3 regions of the Bradyrhizobium sp. 26S5 genome follow, and region 3 is predicted to be linked to each of the others. Evidence: riboswitches for the same ligand, from Rfam matches in the RefSeq annotation. Region 3 holds a riboswitch; each other region holds the start of a gene.
The links. Region 3 has a riboswitch for cobalamin ahead of V5279_RS40565 (TonB-dependent siderophore receptor). Riboswitches for the same ligand answer to the same signal wherever they lie in the genome.
Positions count from the first base shown of each region.

Region 1 (5,534 bases), 2.6 Mb from region 3:
GTCGCCGACGTTCGGCCAATTGTTGAGCCCGGACAGGTTCGTAACCGCCCCTCCAGACCTTGGTAGGCCGCGAGTTGCGCTTCAGCTCCCGACTTATCGTCGACGTCGCGCGGTCAAGCGCAGACGCAATATCGTTTCGAGATTTACCGCCTGCATGCAGGCGGTAAATCTCAACGCGCTCTTCAAGGCTGAGCTGGCCATAACATTGTCCCATCGCCACAACACCCTAGAGCGTTTCACATTTTGACTGAAGCATAACCGGTGTTTGCGAAGTAGTTTGGCATTCGCGAGGCTGGATGTCCTGAACGAGGTGACCGATTTGGCGCCAAGTGTCTTCGACGGTGCGCCTCTGAGCCTGCCGCATCCAGTGTTTGATCTTGGAGAAGGCCTGTTCGATCGGGTTGAGGTCGGGCGAGTATGGCGGCAGGTACCAGAGCCTGGCGCCAGCAGCCTGGATCATCTGCCTGACAGCTTTCGACTTGTGGCTTCCGAGCTCGTCGAGAATGACGATGTCGCCTTCGCGCAGGGTTGGCAGGAGAAGGTGCTTCACATAAGCGCAGAAGCATTCGCCGTTGACCGGGCCGTCGAAGACGCAGGGTGCCGTGAGTTGGTCATGGCGGAGCGCGCCGAGGAATGTGAGGGTACGCCAGTGACCGTGCGGGGCGAAGCCGCGCAGGCGTGCGCCCTTGGGGCCCCAGCCCCGCAAAGGGGCCATGCTGGTCTTGATCCAAGGGTGAGTAGGCCGGGGATTTTCACCCCCGGCCTCTCGCAGAACGGTGCGTGAACCTCTCGGTTCACACCGCTCCCGTCAGGTGAACGTGGTCGTTCCGAAGAACTGCCAGTGTACGAACAGCTCCGCGTTATTCCGAGCCAGCTTTCGCAAGAACAGCGAAGCACCGGTTTTGTGGAGCCGGAAGCGCTTGTACTTTCGCATGATCCACGCCTTCAGCTTCTGATTGACGTAGTCGACCAGAGAGAACAGCGCTGAACGGCTGAACCGACCATAATAACCTATCCACCCCCGGAGGAGCGGATTGATCTGTTGGGCAAGCTCAGCCAGCGTCCCCGGCGTTTGCCGGGGAATGTGCAAGCTTCGGATCGTTGCTCGCATGGCCTTCAAAGCTGTCGGACTGACCGCCGGGGTGTATCCACAAAAGAATTCCTTCCGCTGTGACGTTGCCACCTGCCGCGGCCTGAACTGATATCCGAGAAAGTCAAACTTGACCCTCTGATACGTTCGCCGACGCCTGTTGTCCATGCAATAGACGATCTGCGTCTTTGTCGGGTGCATCTGAAGTCCGCACACCTCCAACCTCGCTTGAAGCTCCGCCCTAATGGCCTCTGCTTCTTGCTCGGTCCGGCAGTGCACCAGTCCGTCGTCGGCATACCGACACCAAGGGAGGTCGGGATGTGTCCGCGCCATCCAGATCAAGCACGGGCTTGCGGTGACCGCCCATGTTGCCAGGCGCAACCGAGCCGGTCGCCCGCTGCCGCTGTGACCACTTCACAACCGACGAGACCGCAACACCAAACCGCTCCGCCACAGATCGGCAGCTCTCGCCCGCTAAAACCGACGCCACCACACGCTCGCGAAGGTCCAGGGAAAGAGGTCGGGTCATGCGATGCTGGCCTCCAATCCAGTCAGCATCTTGAATCACAAACCGCCAAAAACCGGAATCCCCTCCGATTCAGTTAAGCAATGAAATGCTCTAGTTGCAGCGCCAGGCAGATGTGCTTGGCACTCAAGGGCCCACAACGATACGAAACCGCCCATCAGCGCCGGGCGTTTGGAACAGACGCCGCCGAAGTGCACGCTTTAAGCAGGCGGGCAAGATGGTAGCATTCACTCGCCGGCATGCGCGATCGCTCGTGTCGGCCGGCGCATATCGTGCTCTTCAATCGACCGGAAGATGCGGCTTCGACGCAAGTCCTGTCCTCCTCAAGCAGGTAGAGGACGCCGAGCCGTGCTAGCCTCGGCCTGAGCCGATCAATAGTTTCGAGAGAAACTGTCGAGCGGTGTTACTCAAGAGCGGTCTTACCATCAACCCGAACAAGCCGACCGCCGAGACGGCAACAGCAAAGACACCGAGGGCACTCCAAACAGCCATTTTCATTGCGAGCCGGTCTCCTTGGTTTGGTTGATATGCTTGCCTGGGCAGTATCGCCAAAAAGTGTCCGAGTGACGCCTACCAGAAATGGCTGGCATCACAGAACCACCTCGCGCCGCGTATGCTATCTTATTCGGTGGATCGTTGATTGCTTGGAGAAGGCAGCGCAGCGCGCCGTGCTTGATGAACCGGGGCCAGCTTGCATGAAAGCCGTCTGTTCGACCAAGTGGTCCTCGGTGCAAAGGCGGCGTATTCGGATTTGTCGCTGCCCACGCGGAGGGACTTTCGGGATGTCATCCGATGTCCGTGATTGTAGAGCGACTTCTGCATCGAGTATGAACGGTGGGCATGCCGCTAGGCACATTAGCAGATCGCAACATGACGCGAGGTTGACGGAATATCCCTTTTGCCGATAATTGAAGGTGTCGAGGTTCTCCGGTCTCATTAGGCCGGAGCTAAGAGGGAAGCCGGTGTCAATTCCGGCGCTGTCCCCGCAACTGTGAGTGGCGAGCTGTCCAACGAAGGCACTGAAGCCTGACGGTTTCGGGAAGACCGGACAGCAGCGCAGAGCCGCGAGCCAGGAGACCTGCCCCGCCACTATCTTCGTCCACCGGCGGGTGTCCCGGTGGTGCGCCAAGCAGCGGTCGCTCGCGCGGCTTCTTCTGCCTGCGTCCGCCATGGCCTTTGCCACCAATATGGGGTTAACGCTATGTCTCTTCTCTCTCTTCCGGTTGCCACACTCGGAACGCCACGCATCGGTCCAAGGCGAGAGCTCAAGGTTGCGCTCGAAAGTTACTGGGCCGGAAAAATCGCCGAACAGCAGTTGCTCGAGGATGCAGCTGGCCTACGTGCCGCAAATTGGGCTCGCCAGAGGTCTCTCGGTGTCACCGTGATCCCATCGAACGATTTCTCGCTGTACGACCAGGTGCTCGACACCAGTGTCATGGTTGGTGCCATCCCAGAAGTCTACGAGACGAATGCCGGATCCATTTCGCTCAAGACATACTTCGCCATGGCACGCGGGGCACAATGCGACGGTCAGGATGGGAGTTGCGGTCACCCGTCGCGTGGATATGGCGCACCCGCGCAGGAGATGACCAAATGGTTCGACACCAACTACCATTACATGGTCCCGGAATTTCACCCGGGGCAGACTTTCAGACTATCCTCTCGCAAACCAATCGAGGAGTACGAGGAAGCCAAGGCCCTTGGCTTTCAGACGCGCCCTGTCCTGATCGGGCCGGTTACATTCTTGAAGCTTGGCAAGAGTGCCGATCTTGCGTTCCAGCCACTGTCACTGCTAGATGACCTGATACCGGTCTATATTGAGCTTTTGAAGGAATTGGCCAAACGCGGGGCAAATTGGGGTCAATTCGACGAACCTTGCCTAGTCCTTGTTCTGGATGAGAGTTCGCGAAAATCCTTGGTACATGCTTATGGCCGGCTCGCAAAGGAAGGGCCGGCCATCAAGATCATGGTTGCAAGCTATTTCGGTGGCCTCTGCGACAATCTGGACGCTGCCCTGCGCCTGCCTGTTGCCGGGCTGCACGTCGATCTGGTTCGCGCGCCAGAGTTATTGAGCCAGATCATTGCGAGCGGCGAGTGACCTCGTCATGTCGCTCGGCGTCATAGACGGTCGGAATGTTTGGCGATCGAATTTGTCGGCGCTCCGCCAGCGACTGGATCCCGCGATTGCGAAGCTTGGTAAGGACCGCGTACAGATCGCCCCATCCTGCTCGCTGCTTCATGTGCCGGTCGATGTTGAACTCGAGACCGGGCTCGCCTCCGACGTCAAGAGCTGGCTTGCTTTCTCGGTTCAGAAGATGCGTGAGCTTGCGACCTTGGCGCGGGCACTCGCAGGCGACCAGAATGTTGCGAAAGCTCTTGCGGAATCGGAGTGTGCCGCAGCCGTCCGCGGGACGTCGCCGAAGATCCGAGATGCCAATGTCGTTGTCCGGCTGAGTGCGATCAACCAGGCCATGCGCCGGCGGGCCAGCCCATTTGCCAGTCGGGCCGAGATCCAACGCAAGCGCTTCGGGCTTCCAGCGTTCTCGACCACGACGATCGGATCGTTTCCTCAGACCTCAGAGGTCCGTAATACCCGGGCGGCGCATGCGCGAGGCGCGATGAGCGACGAGCAATACGACAAGTTCCTCAAGGAAGAGACGGCGCGCGCCGTACGTTGGCAGGAAGACATCGGTCTGGACGTGCTCGTCCATGGCGAGTTTGAGCGCAATGACATGGTGCAGTACTTCGGCGAGCAACTCTCCGGCTTCGCATTTACCAAAAACGGTTGGGTGCAATCCTATGGCTCGCGCTGTGTCCGGCCGCCGATCCTGTTTGGAGATGTCTCACGGCCGAAGCCGATCACGGTGGACTGGTGGCGCTATGCGCAGTCGCTAACCAAAAGGCCGATGAAGGCGATGTTGACCGGACCAGTAACGATCTTGAACTGGTCGTTTGTTCGCGAGGATATTCCCCGAAGCGAAGTCTGCCGTCAGATTGCGCTCGCAATTCGAGATGAAGTCGGCGATCTCGAGAATGCGGGTGCTTCCATGATCCAGATCGATGAGGCTGCACTACGCGAAGGCTTGCCATTGCGTAGTGCGCAGTGGACCGTTTACCTCGAGTGGGCTGGAGATTGCTTCCGCATCTGCTCATCGGGCGTCGCCGAACAAACTCAGATTCATACCCACGTGTGTTACTCAGAATTCAACGACATCATCCATGCGATTGCTGCAATGGACGCAGATGTCATCTCGATTGAGACTTCGCGCTCGAAGATGGAACTGCTCGACGCGTTCAGGAACTACAACTATCCGAACCAAATTGGCCAGGCGTGTACGACATTCATTCCCCACGCGTTCCCGAGACCGGCGAGATGAAGGAGCTCATGGCCTTGGCTCTGAAGCGGCTGCAGCGGTCGCAGCTCTGGGTCAATCCGGACTGTGGCTTGAAGACACGCAAATGGGAGGAGGTTCGCCCGGCACTTGTCAACATGGTCGCTGCGGCCCGCGAACTGCGCGCTGCACCGCTCCAATAGGCCATTGATCCTTGGTCAGGTCTTTCGTCGAGCTGATCGGCTTAAGGAGATCTCGATAGTCCCGGGAGAGCCTTGGTGAATACAAAAGGCCCGGCCGCGTTTAGCGGCCGGGCGGAAGTCGAGTCTGGGAGGAGCGACGCTGCTAGGCATCGCGGCCACTTCCATCGGCAGAGGGAGCACGGCCGACGGATCGATCTCGGCGAGGACATTCGCCGAAAATCTAAGTCCCAGTTAAGGCACAGGATGATCGTAACTCAATTATGCCCTGGTATGCGCCCAATATAGCCAAGGATTAGAAGACTACACCAAGGTTGTTGCTGATGAGGACTGTCTCAACGACTCGCTGAGTCGAGCATGGGTGGGCGATGATGTGGAGCGATCGC
Region 1 is NZ_CP145948.1:1,515,822-1,521,355, reverse strand. Features, by position in the region: partial or broken gene V5279_RS07195 (IS30 family transposase) at 1-214, opposite strand, end outside; partial or broken gene V5279_RS07190 (IS630 family transposase) at 237-730, opposite strand; gene V5279_RS07185 (group II intron maturase-specific domain-containing protein) at 809-1,423, opposite strand; partial or broken gene V5279_RS07180 (helix-turn-helix domain-containing protein) at 1,428-1,619, opposite strand; cobalamin riboswitch at 2,520-2,716, shown strand; partial or broken gene metE (5-methyltetrahydropteroyltriglutamate--homocysteine S-methyltransferase) at 2,818-5,151, shown strand.
Region 1: another riboswitch for cobalamin. It lies ahead of metE (5-methyltetrahydropteroyltriglutamate--homocysteine S-methyltransferase); the one in region 3 lies ahead of V5279_RS40565 (TonB-dependent siderophore receptor).

Region 2 (5,534 bases), 2.5 Mb from region 3:
CCGCCTCCTCCTTCCATGCTGTTGAGCCAGCAAAGTTCGGGTTTGGAGCCTTCCGTCGATCCGGTATGGACGCATGAGGTCAAGGATGGTAAGGCCACGATCAACCTCGGCGACAAATATACGATCACGGCCGATGAGAAGGATGGCACCTGGACCGTTCGCAACAACCAGACCGGCCATGTCACGAAGATCCATGGCGATCCCCATGTTGACGCGGACGGGGATGGCAAGGATGACTTCGACTTCAAGAAAGATATGACCTTCCAGCTCGACGATGGGACCAAGATTACCGTCAATAATGTCGACTACGGTAATGGTGAGGCCATCTCCTCAAAGTTGACCATTACGAACGGTCACAACGCGATGGTTGTGGAGGGGCTCGGCGACGACAAGGATGGCAAAAACAATCTGAGGGTGACTCAGTCCAATGCTGGCATGACTCTTGATGAGCTGACACCCGATGGTGCCCAGGCGATCCATGAGAGCGGCCAAGGCTGGGTCGATGGCGCCGGCGGCGTGGTGAATCAGGCGAGTATCGATGCCGGCGAACAGGGTCGCGCGCCGGGCAGCTACCAGTCTGCAAGCGCAACGCCTGCCACTGCAACACCCGTGTTCTTCGTTCCTCCTCCACCGCCACCTCTTGCGATGGTTCCGCTTGCCGTCGCTCAGGCGCCAGCGCCGTCATCTCAGCCAGCGCCGTCATCTCAGCCAGCGCCAGTGTGGTCGCACGAGGTCAAGGACGGCAAGGCGACGATCAACCTTGGTGATAAGTATACGATCACAGCCGATGAGAAGGACGGCACCTGGACCGTTAGGAACAACCAGACCGGCCATGTCTCGAGGATCCACGGCGATCCTCACGTCGATGCTAATGGCGACGGCAAGGACGATTTCGACTTCAAGAAAGGTATGACCTTCCAGCTCGACGACGGCACGAAGATCACGGTGGACACGGTCGATTATGGCAAAGGAAAAACCATCTCCTCGAAGCTCACCATCACCAACGGCGACAATGCCATGGTTGTGGAGGGGCTCGGTGACGACAAGGATGGGAAGAACAATCTGAAGGTCACGCAGTCTAATGCTGGGCGGACGCTTGATCAGCTGACGTCCGATGGCGCTCAGACAATCCATGAGACAACTCAGGGGTGGGTTGACAACTCCGGACGCAAGGTGACGCAGGCGGTGATCAACCACAATGAGAACCCGGATGCGCCACCGGATTTCAAGACGATGATGCACGAGAGCATGTTCCAGCGCATTTTCCATCGCCATGCACAGCCGGCATGAGGCCCGATCCCGGGGCGTGTCGGAAACTCGTGGAAGCGGGCGCTAGCGCCCGCCTTTCATTTTCGCCAAACGGCCGCGAGAAGGGCAGCTTGGCGATCTATCGATTCAGGATCGACGGTAACAGTCAGATTGTCTCGGCAATCGCAGCCTTCGCCCCGACAAACGGGCGGAGGGCCTCCAGGCCCGGCTACCCGGCCAGAATTGCTGTGGCGCGTTCCCGCCCGTTGTCGGCGATGGAGGCGCTGCACAGGAACGGTGCTCTCAGGTTTGTCTGCATGTCAAAGTCATGCCGACGCAAGCGTCGCAGTGAAAATCCCGTCAAGATCGCAAATTGGATTGAGGGCTGCCTCGATGGCGCGATCTACCCTCGGCTCAAAAGCACAAGCCCTGCCTCGCGTTGAGCTCTGCCTGTCTTTAGCCTCCGAAGCCGGGCGTGAACCCTTGCGCCCCCCGAACATCCATCAGCTTCTCAGGAAGCCGGAGGCGCTATGGGCTTTGAGCATCGCCATTCCCGTCAAAGTAAGCTGCTAGGGACGTTAAAAGGAAATCGCAGCAGCCCGCCGCCAAAAAGATCCCGGTGCATTCGGATTCGCGGGACCCGCTCGCAGCTCGGATCTGAGATCATTGAATGCGCATCTAATTGGTGGCACGTGCCAAGTTTCACTTGGCACGTCTTCGATTCGATTACTACGCGGGCTGTATCTCTATGTGGCGCCGAGCTTCGGCTCACCCATCATCAAGCTCGCTCATGGCCTCATCCATATCCGACTGGGAATCGCTTATGACTTGCGTGGCGACGGAAACGAGAGCCTTTTCGAATGCTCGGCGCAGTAGCGCTGCACGCGTGTCATCGCCGCCGCTCTCGGCGGTGTCGGAGGGGGCGCCAACCTGCGGCGCTGTTGCATTAATATCGGCTGCGTTCATGTCGTAACACCCGGATAGCGGCGTCGCCGCGAGATGACCTATCCGCTTCATGCTAGCAGGGACAGCTTGCGAAAAGCTGACTAAGATCGAGCCTCCTTGGCGGCTTCATCCATGACCACGCAAGTGAGGACAACCGTTGTGCCGGCACGGTCATTACTGCGATCGGAGCTCTGGTAAATCATGGCGCCAAAACACTTGGCCACGTCAGCAAGCGCGACGGCGACTGTTGCGCGTTGAAGGCTCAGTGGTACCACAAGCATTTGTGGAGCTATCGCGCTCGATCTGGCGCGCGCGGCAAGCCACCGAGATCGCACGATCATGGCAGGACGCACCTCACGCCAGTTCCACAAGAAGAGCAACACCTTGCTGGCGCAGCTCGATCGCATTCTCGACCGCTTTGAATTGCAAGCCAAACGTTGCGCGTCATGAGATTATCCCTCGCCAGCATCGCCCAGAACCTTCGCCGAACGGATTCCTATCCAACGCGGACTCGCATAGGCACCCGTCATCGCGACGGAGCATCGAAATCAAAATGCTGCCACTCTTTTCACAGAATGGGCCGAAGCAGGGGGGGGCATTTGCTCGAACACAGCGTTGCGGGCCCGGACCCGGAGCGGACGTGGCGTCCTGCGTCTCGACTCCCCTGCCACAAGCCTTGACGAATCTCGACGCGCGGCGTCTGTATGTAGATCTGCCACGGTCTTCCATTCTGCATCTAGTAGGGTGGAAGCTAAGAGAGAACCCGGTGCGCCGGTAACGGCTATTCCGGGGCTGCCCCCGCAACTGTAAGCGGCGAGCGGTTGTCATAATGGTCACTGGCCGCGACAGCACCGGGAAGGCCGACAGCCGCAGCGACCCGCGAGCCAGGAGACCGGCCGCGACAGAATAGAACGTCCTCGGGCGGGGTGCCCCGTGCGTCGCTTGCAGCCTGGGACGTTTGACCCGTCTCCTCGCAAGTCGTGCGCGTGGCTTCACCCCCTAACATCGCGGGGTTGCCGATGTCGCCGTCTTACGATTTCAATCAGCATGGTCATCTAATTGAGTGGCCGAGTGTGCGGCCGTGGCCGGCGCGGCCAAAGTCTGCCGCGCCTCAGCGGTGTGTTGTGCCGCCGCCGTCATCGCCTCCGCTGCCGCGGCCTCTCGCGCCATTGCCAAAGCCGTCCGATCTCACGCTCGATCGATCGCGCGACGGCCTGCTGACCGCGTTCGGCAAGCTAACGCGCCGATCGTTCTGCTCGTCGGCGAAAGCGTCCAGGACATGTTCGCGCGGGTGTCCTGTGCCTTCGCGGACGATGTTGCGCACGCCCAACGTCTCTATGACGCGATGTCTCGGCTGTGGTTCATGCCAGCCACGCCGGTGCTGTCCAATGGCGGCACCACGCGCGGCCTGCCAATCTCGTGCTTCCTTAACTCGGTGTCGGACTCGCTCGAAGGCATCGTTGGCACCTGGGACGAAAACGTGTGGCTTGCCTCCAACGGGGGCGGTATCGGCACGTACTGGGGCAATGTTCGCTCGATCGGAGAGAAGGTGAAGGGCGGCGTCAGCTCAGGCGTCATCCCGTTCATCCACGTCATGGACGGCCTGACGCTGGCGATCGGCCAGGGCTCGTTGCGGCGCGGCTCGGCGGCGGTCTATCTCGATATCCAGCATCCCGAGATCGAGGAGTTTCTCGAGATCCGCAAGGCGTCCGGCGACTTCAACCGCAAGAGCCTCAACCTGCATCACGGCATCAACCTCACCGACGAGCTCATGCGTGCCGTGGGCGCCGGCACCGCGTTCGCTCTGCGCAGCCCGAAGACGAACGAGGTCGTCCGCGAGATCGACGCGCGACAGCTATGGCAACGCATTCTTGAGAACCGGTTGCAGACAGGCGAGCCTTATCTCTTGTTCATCGACACTGTGAATCGCGCGCTTCCCAAGCACCAGCGCGAGCTCGGTCTCAAGGTCTCGACCTCCAACCTGTGCAGCGAGATTACGCTCCCGACCGGCATCGACCATCGCGGCGAGGAGCGCACCGCGGTGTGCTGTCTGTCATCGCTCAACCTCGAGACTCGGGACCAATGGAATGAGGAACCCGGCTTCATCGAGGACGTCATGCGCTTCCTCGACAACGTGCTCACCCACTTCATCACGACGGCGCCGGAGGGTATGAAGCGGGCCCGCTACGCCGCCCTGCGCGAGCGCTCCGTCGGACTTGGCGTCATGGGCTTCCACTCGTTCCTCCAGGCGAATGGCATTCCAATGGAGAGTGGCTTGGCGAAATCATTCAATCTAAAGATGTTTCAGAAGATCCGGGGTGATGCCGACGCGGCATCCGTCGCCCTTGCTCGCGAGCGTGGCCCGTGCCCGGACGCCCTGGAACGTGGCGTGATGGAGCGCTTCAGCCAGAAGATCGCGATCGCGCCGACTGCTTCGATCAGCATCATCTGCGGCGGCACCAGCGCATGCATCGAGCCGATCCCGGCCAACATCTACACCCACAAGACGTTGTCTGGTGCCATCTCGGTACGTAATCCTCATCTGACCAGGGTACTGATCGCCAAGGGCGCCGACACCCCGGTGACCTGGCAGTCGATCATTGCGCAGGAGGGGTCGGTCGCCCATTCCGACATTCTGTCGGAACACGAGAAAGCGGTGTTTCGCACCGCTTTCGAGGTCGACCAGCGCTGGATCGTCGAGCTTGCAGGCGACCGGGCCGCATTCATCTGCCAGAGTCAGTCAATCAACCTCTATCTGCCGGCCGAGGTCGATAAGTGGGATCTCCACATGCTGCACTGGACGGCGTGGAAGCGTGGGGTGAAGAGCCTTTATCACTGCCGTTCAAAATCGATCTCGCGCGCGGCGTTCGCCGGCAAGATCGTCGACGATGACGAGGCCGCGCCGCGGCAGCTGCCTGCGCAGCGCACCGATTATGAGGAGTGCCTCGCATGTCAATGATCGATCTCTCGTGTGTCGATCCGCGCACGCTGATCGGCAAGGGACGCGTTGGTCTCCTTGACTCGATGGGCAGCTATGACGTTGATCGCTACGCTTGGGCCTACGAGTTCTGGAAGCGTCAGCAGCAGACGCATTGGATGGCCGAGGAGGTGCCGCTCGGCAACGACCTCAAGGACTGGGCGTCGGACCGCGTCACCGCCAGCGAGCGCGCGCTGCTCACCCAGATCTTTCGCTTCTTTACTCAGTCGGACATCGAGGTCGGTGACAATTATCTCAAGCGATACATCCCGATTTTCCAGCCGCTCACCGTCCAGATGATGATGGCGGCCTTCACGAACATGGAGACGGTCCACATCAACGCCTATGCGCTGCTGCTCAAGAC
Region 2 is NZ_CP145948.1:1,416,934-1,422,467, forward strand. Features, by position in the region: gene V5279_RS06770 (DUF1521 domain-containing protein) at 1-1,290, shown strand, start outside; gene V5279_RS06775 (hypothetical protein) at 2,017-2,214, opposite strand; cobalamin riboswitch at 2,895-3,108, shown strand; gene V5279_RS06780 (ribonucleoside-diphosphate reductase subunit alpha) at 3,473-5,152, shown strand; gene V5279_RS06785 (ribonucleotide-diphosphate reductase subunit beta) at 5,143-5,534, shown strand, end outside.
Region 2: another riboswitch for cobalamin. It lies ahead of V5279_RS06780 (ribonucleoside-diphosphate reductase subunit alpha); the one in region 3 lies ahead of V5279_RS40565 (TonB-dependent siderophore receptor).

Region 3 (5,534 bases):
CCACGCCGAACTGGTCGCCGCCAACGGCCTCTATGCACGGCTGGCGCGGCTGCAGTTCGAGGGGATTTGAGCCCGCGATCTTGCTAGGCGTTGCCGGGCCGCTTATGCGGCGCCTATGAGATCGCTCGCGCGCTCCCCTCGAAAACCTATTGCCGCGCAAGGATAGTCACGCCGCGCCCCGGATCGGGCGCGCGGGGTGTTCGATCGATGCGCAGCGAGGGAGCAAGCGAATCGCAGGGCAAGCTGCTCGGCGCCTGGCAACTCGCCGTGCTGCGCTTCACGGTGACGCTCGACGACGCCGACCGGATGCACGTGCTCGCCATGGCCGGCGAGCTCGATCGATTGGATGGTGCGGCCGACGGCTCGTTCCACTTCTTCCGCAGGACGACCGCGGAGCTGTGCCGCGCCATCACCGGCAACGATGCCCATGCCGTAGCGATTGTCCGGAGCTTTCAGATGCAGATCGAAAATCCCCGGCTGCGGCGCGCGTTCGAGGCGGCGATCGCCAAGGATCGGACGCCGCCGAAGCTCGTCGCGAGTCGGACCAGGCCCAGCGACGATCTCTGGAGAGGCCTCGCCCCGCGACGGGCGACTGGAACGTAACGGACCTCGCCGCCACTCGCATCGTTGATACGGCCTTCTCGCGTCGCGCGAAGGACGATTGCGTTACACCATATCGCAAGAATCCCGATCGGGGCGTCGCGATAGATGCGATGCATTTTTGTCTCTTGGCCCCGCTTGGGTCCGGTCGTAAGCCTTAATGAAGGCGGCCGGCCGGGACCGCGGTTTTGGACAATGCGGGAGTGGCGAGATGGGTGGTTTGATGATCAGCGGCGGCCGGGTGGTGGATCCGGCCAGCGGGATGGACGCGATCGGCGACGTCGCTGTTGTCGACGGCCGGATCGCCGCTGTCGGCACCGGCCTCGGCGGCGCCGAGCGGCAGATCGACGCGACTGGCCTCGTGGTGGCGCCCGGCTTCATCGATCTGCACGCCCACGGCCAGACCATTCCGGCCGATCGCATGCAGGCCTTCGACGGCGTGACGACGTCGCTCGACCTCGAGGCCGGCGTGCTGCCGGTTGCGTCCTGGTACAAGCGCCAGGCCGAGAAGGGCCGGGTGCTGAACTACGGCGCGGCCGCCAATTGGGCCTTCGCGCGGATCGGCGCGATGACCGGCTCGAATTCGGAGAGCTCGCTGGAATCGTTCGGCGCAGCGATGCGCGATCGCCGCTGGATCGAGAACGTGGCGACTGAGGGCGAGGTCGGCGGCATCCTCGAGCGTCTTGCCAACGGACTGAACGAGGGCGGCATCGGCATTGGCATTCTCAACGCCTATGCGCCGGGCGCCGGCGTGCAGGAATTGACCGCGGTGTGCCAACTGGCGGCGGCGCATGCGGTGCCGACCTTCACCCACGTCGCCTACATGTCCCGCATCGATCCCGAGAGTGCGGCCGAAGCCTATATCCGCCTGATCGGCTATGCCGGCGCCACCGGCGCGCATATGCACATCTGTCACTTCAACTCGTCGAGCAAGACGGATATCGAACGCTGTGTAGCGCTGATCGCAAAAGCGCAGGCGCAGGGCCTGCCGATAACGGTGGAGGCCTATCCCTACGGCACCGGTTCGACCGTGCTGGCGGCGACCTTCTTCAGCGATCCCAAATTCGAGGAGCGCAACGGCCTCGGCTACGATTCGGTGCAGCGCGTGACCGACGGTCACCGCTTCGGCAGCCGCGAGGAGCTGCTGGCGGCGCAGGCCGAAGAACCCTCCACGCTGGTGCTGTGGCATGTGCTCGATATCGAGAACAATCAGCATCATCGCGACCTGCTCGACATGGCGGTGCTGTATCCGGGCGGCGCGATCGCGTCCGATGCGATGCCGTGGACGCTGTCGGACGGCCGCCCCTACACCGGCGACGGCTGGCCGCTGCCCGATGATGCCACCTCGCATCCGCGTTCGGCCGGCTGCTTCACCCGTTTCATCCGCGAATGGGTGCGCGAGCGCAAGAAAGTGTCGCTGCTCGAGGGCATCCGCAAATGCGCGCTGATCCCGGCGGAAATCCTGTCCGCAAGCACGCCGGCGATGCGCGCCAAGGGCAGGTTGCAGGTCGGCGCCGACGCCGATGTCGTGGTGTTCGACTTCGAGACCTTGAGCGATCGCGCGACCTTCTCCGCGATGAACCGCCCGGCGGAGGGCGTGCGGCACCTCGTGGTCAGCGGTCAGCCGCTGATCAACGACGGCGTGCTCGATGTCGCGGCGCGGCCGGGCCGGCCGGTGCGCCGGCCGGTCGCCGGAGGCTGATATGCCGGTCCCGATCCTGCTGGTCGCGGGTTTTCTCGGGGCGGGCAAGACCACGGTCGTGAACCATCTGCTGGCGCATGCGCAAGGGCGGCGCATCGCGGCGGTCGTGAACGACTTCGGCGCGATCAACATCGACGCGGAGCTGATCGCGGGCGCCAGCGATGGCGTGGTCAGCCTGAGCAATGGCTGCATCTGTTGCACGCTGGAGGGCGATCTGCTGCGCACGCTCGCAACCTTGCTGCGGCGTGATCCGCGTCCCGAGTTCATCGTGATCGAGACCAGCGGGATCGCCGATCCCTCCGACATCGTGCGCAACCTGATGGATCCCGTGGTCTGGAAGGAGGCGCCGCTGGAGACCGTGCTGTGCGTGGTCGACGCGACGCAGCCCGTGACGATGCTGGACGATGCGCTGCTGCGGTCGCAGCTGCGGGCGGCCGATGTGGTGGCGCTGAGCAAGGTCGATCTGGCTGATGCCACCGCGCGCGCCGCGATCCGCGACGCCGTACGCGCGGTGCGGCCGGCGGCGGTTGTCGTCGATGCGCTGCATGGCGAGGTGCCCACCGAACTACTGTTTCCGGCCGATCTCGATCATTTGCCGGCGCCGCGTGAGACCATGCCGCGACGGCCGGTGTCCGACCGGTTCGAAACGCTGAGCTGGACGTCGGAGCGGCCGGTGCGGTTGCCGCGCTTGCAGCAGGCGATCGGCAGGCTGGCGCCGAAGCTCGCGCGATCGAAGGGATTGTTCGAGACGGTGGAGCAGCCGGGGCGGCTGACTGTGTTTCAACTCGCCGGCGGACGCGCAACTTTGGCTGCGGGCGGCGTGCCGTCGGCTGGCGTGCCGCGCACGCGAATCGTGTTCATCGCCGAGATCGGCGTGCTGTCGCGCGCGGAGATCGATGAGATCATGGCAGGCTGCGTCGAAGCTACCTGAGTTTTCCGTCACCCCCGCGCAAAGGCTTTGCCTTTGTCGCTGGAGGAGCGCGTAGCGCGTCTCGAAGGGTGCACGGCCACCAGCCGGGCCGTCGATCCTTCGAGACGCCGCTTCGCGGCTCCTCAGGATGACGGGTTAAGGAGGTCTCCGCGTCAGCGATACAGGCCGTGTGTCATCGCCGCAGCACCGTCCCGCAAAGCACGTGCGCGACAATCGCGCCGAATTGACAGCCCATCCCGCACCACCTATCGTTTCCGCCGACGGTTCCCTTCGGGGATCAAAAGGGAATGCGGTGCGAGGGTAACCCCAATGCCGCAGCTGTCCCCGCAACTGTAAACGGCGAGCCTTTCGTCAATTTGCCACTGGGCCATTCGGTCCGGGAAGGCGTCGACAGGCGACGACCCGTGAGCCAGGAGACCTGCCGTCAGTCGTGGTCACACGCGAGCACATCGGGCGGGGGCGTCCTGGTGGGATCGGAGCACTGCCTTTTGGGCAATGCGCCAGTCCGCGTTCGCGGTGACGTGCCACGTTACCGCGAGTCCTTTCATGTCTCCGTCTTCTCCCGTTGCGCGCCGCTGGCGCCTCGGCCTCGTTTGCTCCCTGTCATCGCTGCTGCTGCCGGCTGAAGGTGGAGCACAAACACCGCCACCAACCAGGCTCGCTCCGATCGAGGTCTCGCCCTCGGCATCCGAAACGCCCAAGCCCGCGGCGCGAAGCAGCAACTCGGCGTCGTCGTCGCGGCCACGCTCCAGACCCGCACCGGCCGCGGCAATCGGCAACACGCCGCGCGCCGCAGCGTCGGGCGCTTCGGGGTCGGCATCGCCCACGCTCAACGCCACCACGCCGGGTAGCACCGGCAGCCGTCTGAATCTAACGCCGCTGCAGACGCCGGCAAGCGTCGAGATCATCACGTCGCAGACCATCGCCGAACGCGGCCAGCATAATGTCACAGATGCCGTCACCCAGGACGCGGCCGGGTTCATCGCAACGCCGGCTCCCGGCAATGGCGGCCTATCGTTCAGTACCCGCGGCTTCGCCGGCAGCAATTCGGTGATGACGCTGTATGACGGCACGCGCTTCTACATCGGCTCGGGAACCCTGACGTTCCCGTACGATACCTGGTCGGCGCAACGTATCGAGGTGCTGCGCGGCCCCGCCTCGGTGCTGTACGGCGAAGGCGCAATCGGCGGCGTCATCAACGTGATTCCGAAAAAGCCGCTGGGCACGCCCTACAACGAAGCCGAGGTCTCGCTCGACAGCAACATGACGCGGCGGCTCTCGGTCGACAGCACCGGTCCGATTAATCCCAATGTATCCTACCGCATCAATGCCACCGGCAACATGTCGGACGGCTGGGTCGATCGCGACAAGACCTCGAACGCGGTGGTCTCCGCCGCGGTGCGGGTGCAGGCGTCGGAAAATCTCGCCTTCACTCTCTCGGAAGATTATGGCGACCGCAGCCCGTCGCGCTATTTCGGCACGCCGCTGATCAACGGCGTGATCCAGGATGCGCTGCGCTTCAAGAACTACAACGCGCTGGACAGCACGATCCGCTATCAGGACAGCTGGACCCAGTTCAAGACCGAGTGGGACGTCGCCGACGGCATCAAGATCAACAACACGCTCTATTATCTGACCAGCGAGCGGCACTGGCGCGACATCGAGAGCTACACCTGGAATCCGAAGACCAGCTTGATCGATCGCGGCAACTATATCGAGATCTTCCACGACCAGAAGCAGGCCGGCAACCGGATGGACGCGACCTTTAGCGGCCACATCTTCGGCCTCGAGAACCGCTTCGTTGCGGGATTCGACGTTAACCACATCGACTTCACCCACACCAATAACTCGCCGTTTGGCGGCGCGTCGTCGGTCAACCCCTACGTCTTCGATCCCGGATCGTTCTTCGCGACGACCACTGCGACATCGCCCGGCTTCAATGCGATCGTCAATCAATACGCGCTGTTTGCGGAGGATCGTCTGTCGCTGACCGATCAATTGTCGCTCGTCACCGGCGTCAGGTACGATCGCCCCGAGGTCGACCGCACCGACTATCGGACGTCGTCGAACAGTTTCGACGTCGCGCTCTCGGGCACCAGCTGGCGCACCGGGGTGGTCTATGAACCGATCAAGAACCTCGCGTTCTATGGTCAGTATGCGGTCGGCGTCGATCCGGTTGGCAATCTCATCTCGCTGTCGGCCACGCAAAAGACCTTCCAGCTCGCCACCGGCAAGCAGACCGAGATCGGGGTCAAGCAGTCGTTCCTGGGCGGACGCGGCGAGTGGACGCTGGCGGGCTAT
Region 3 is NZ_CP145948.1:8,572,969-8,578,502, reverse strand. Features, by position in the region: gene V5279_RS40585 (ABC transporter ATP-binding protein/permease) at 1-70, shown strand, start outside; gene V5279_RS40580 (hypothetical protein) at 208-603, shown strand; gene V5279_RS40575 (amidohydrolase family protein) at 812-2,302, shown strand; gene V5279_RS40570 (GTP-binding protein) at 2,304-3,233, shown strand; cobalamin riboswitch at 3,478-3,673, shown strand; gene V5279_RS40565 (TonB-dependent siderophore receptor) at 3,780-5,534, shown strand, end outside.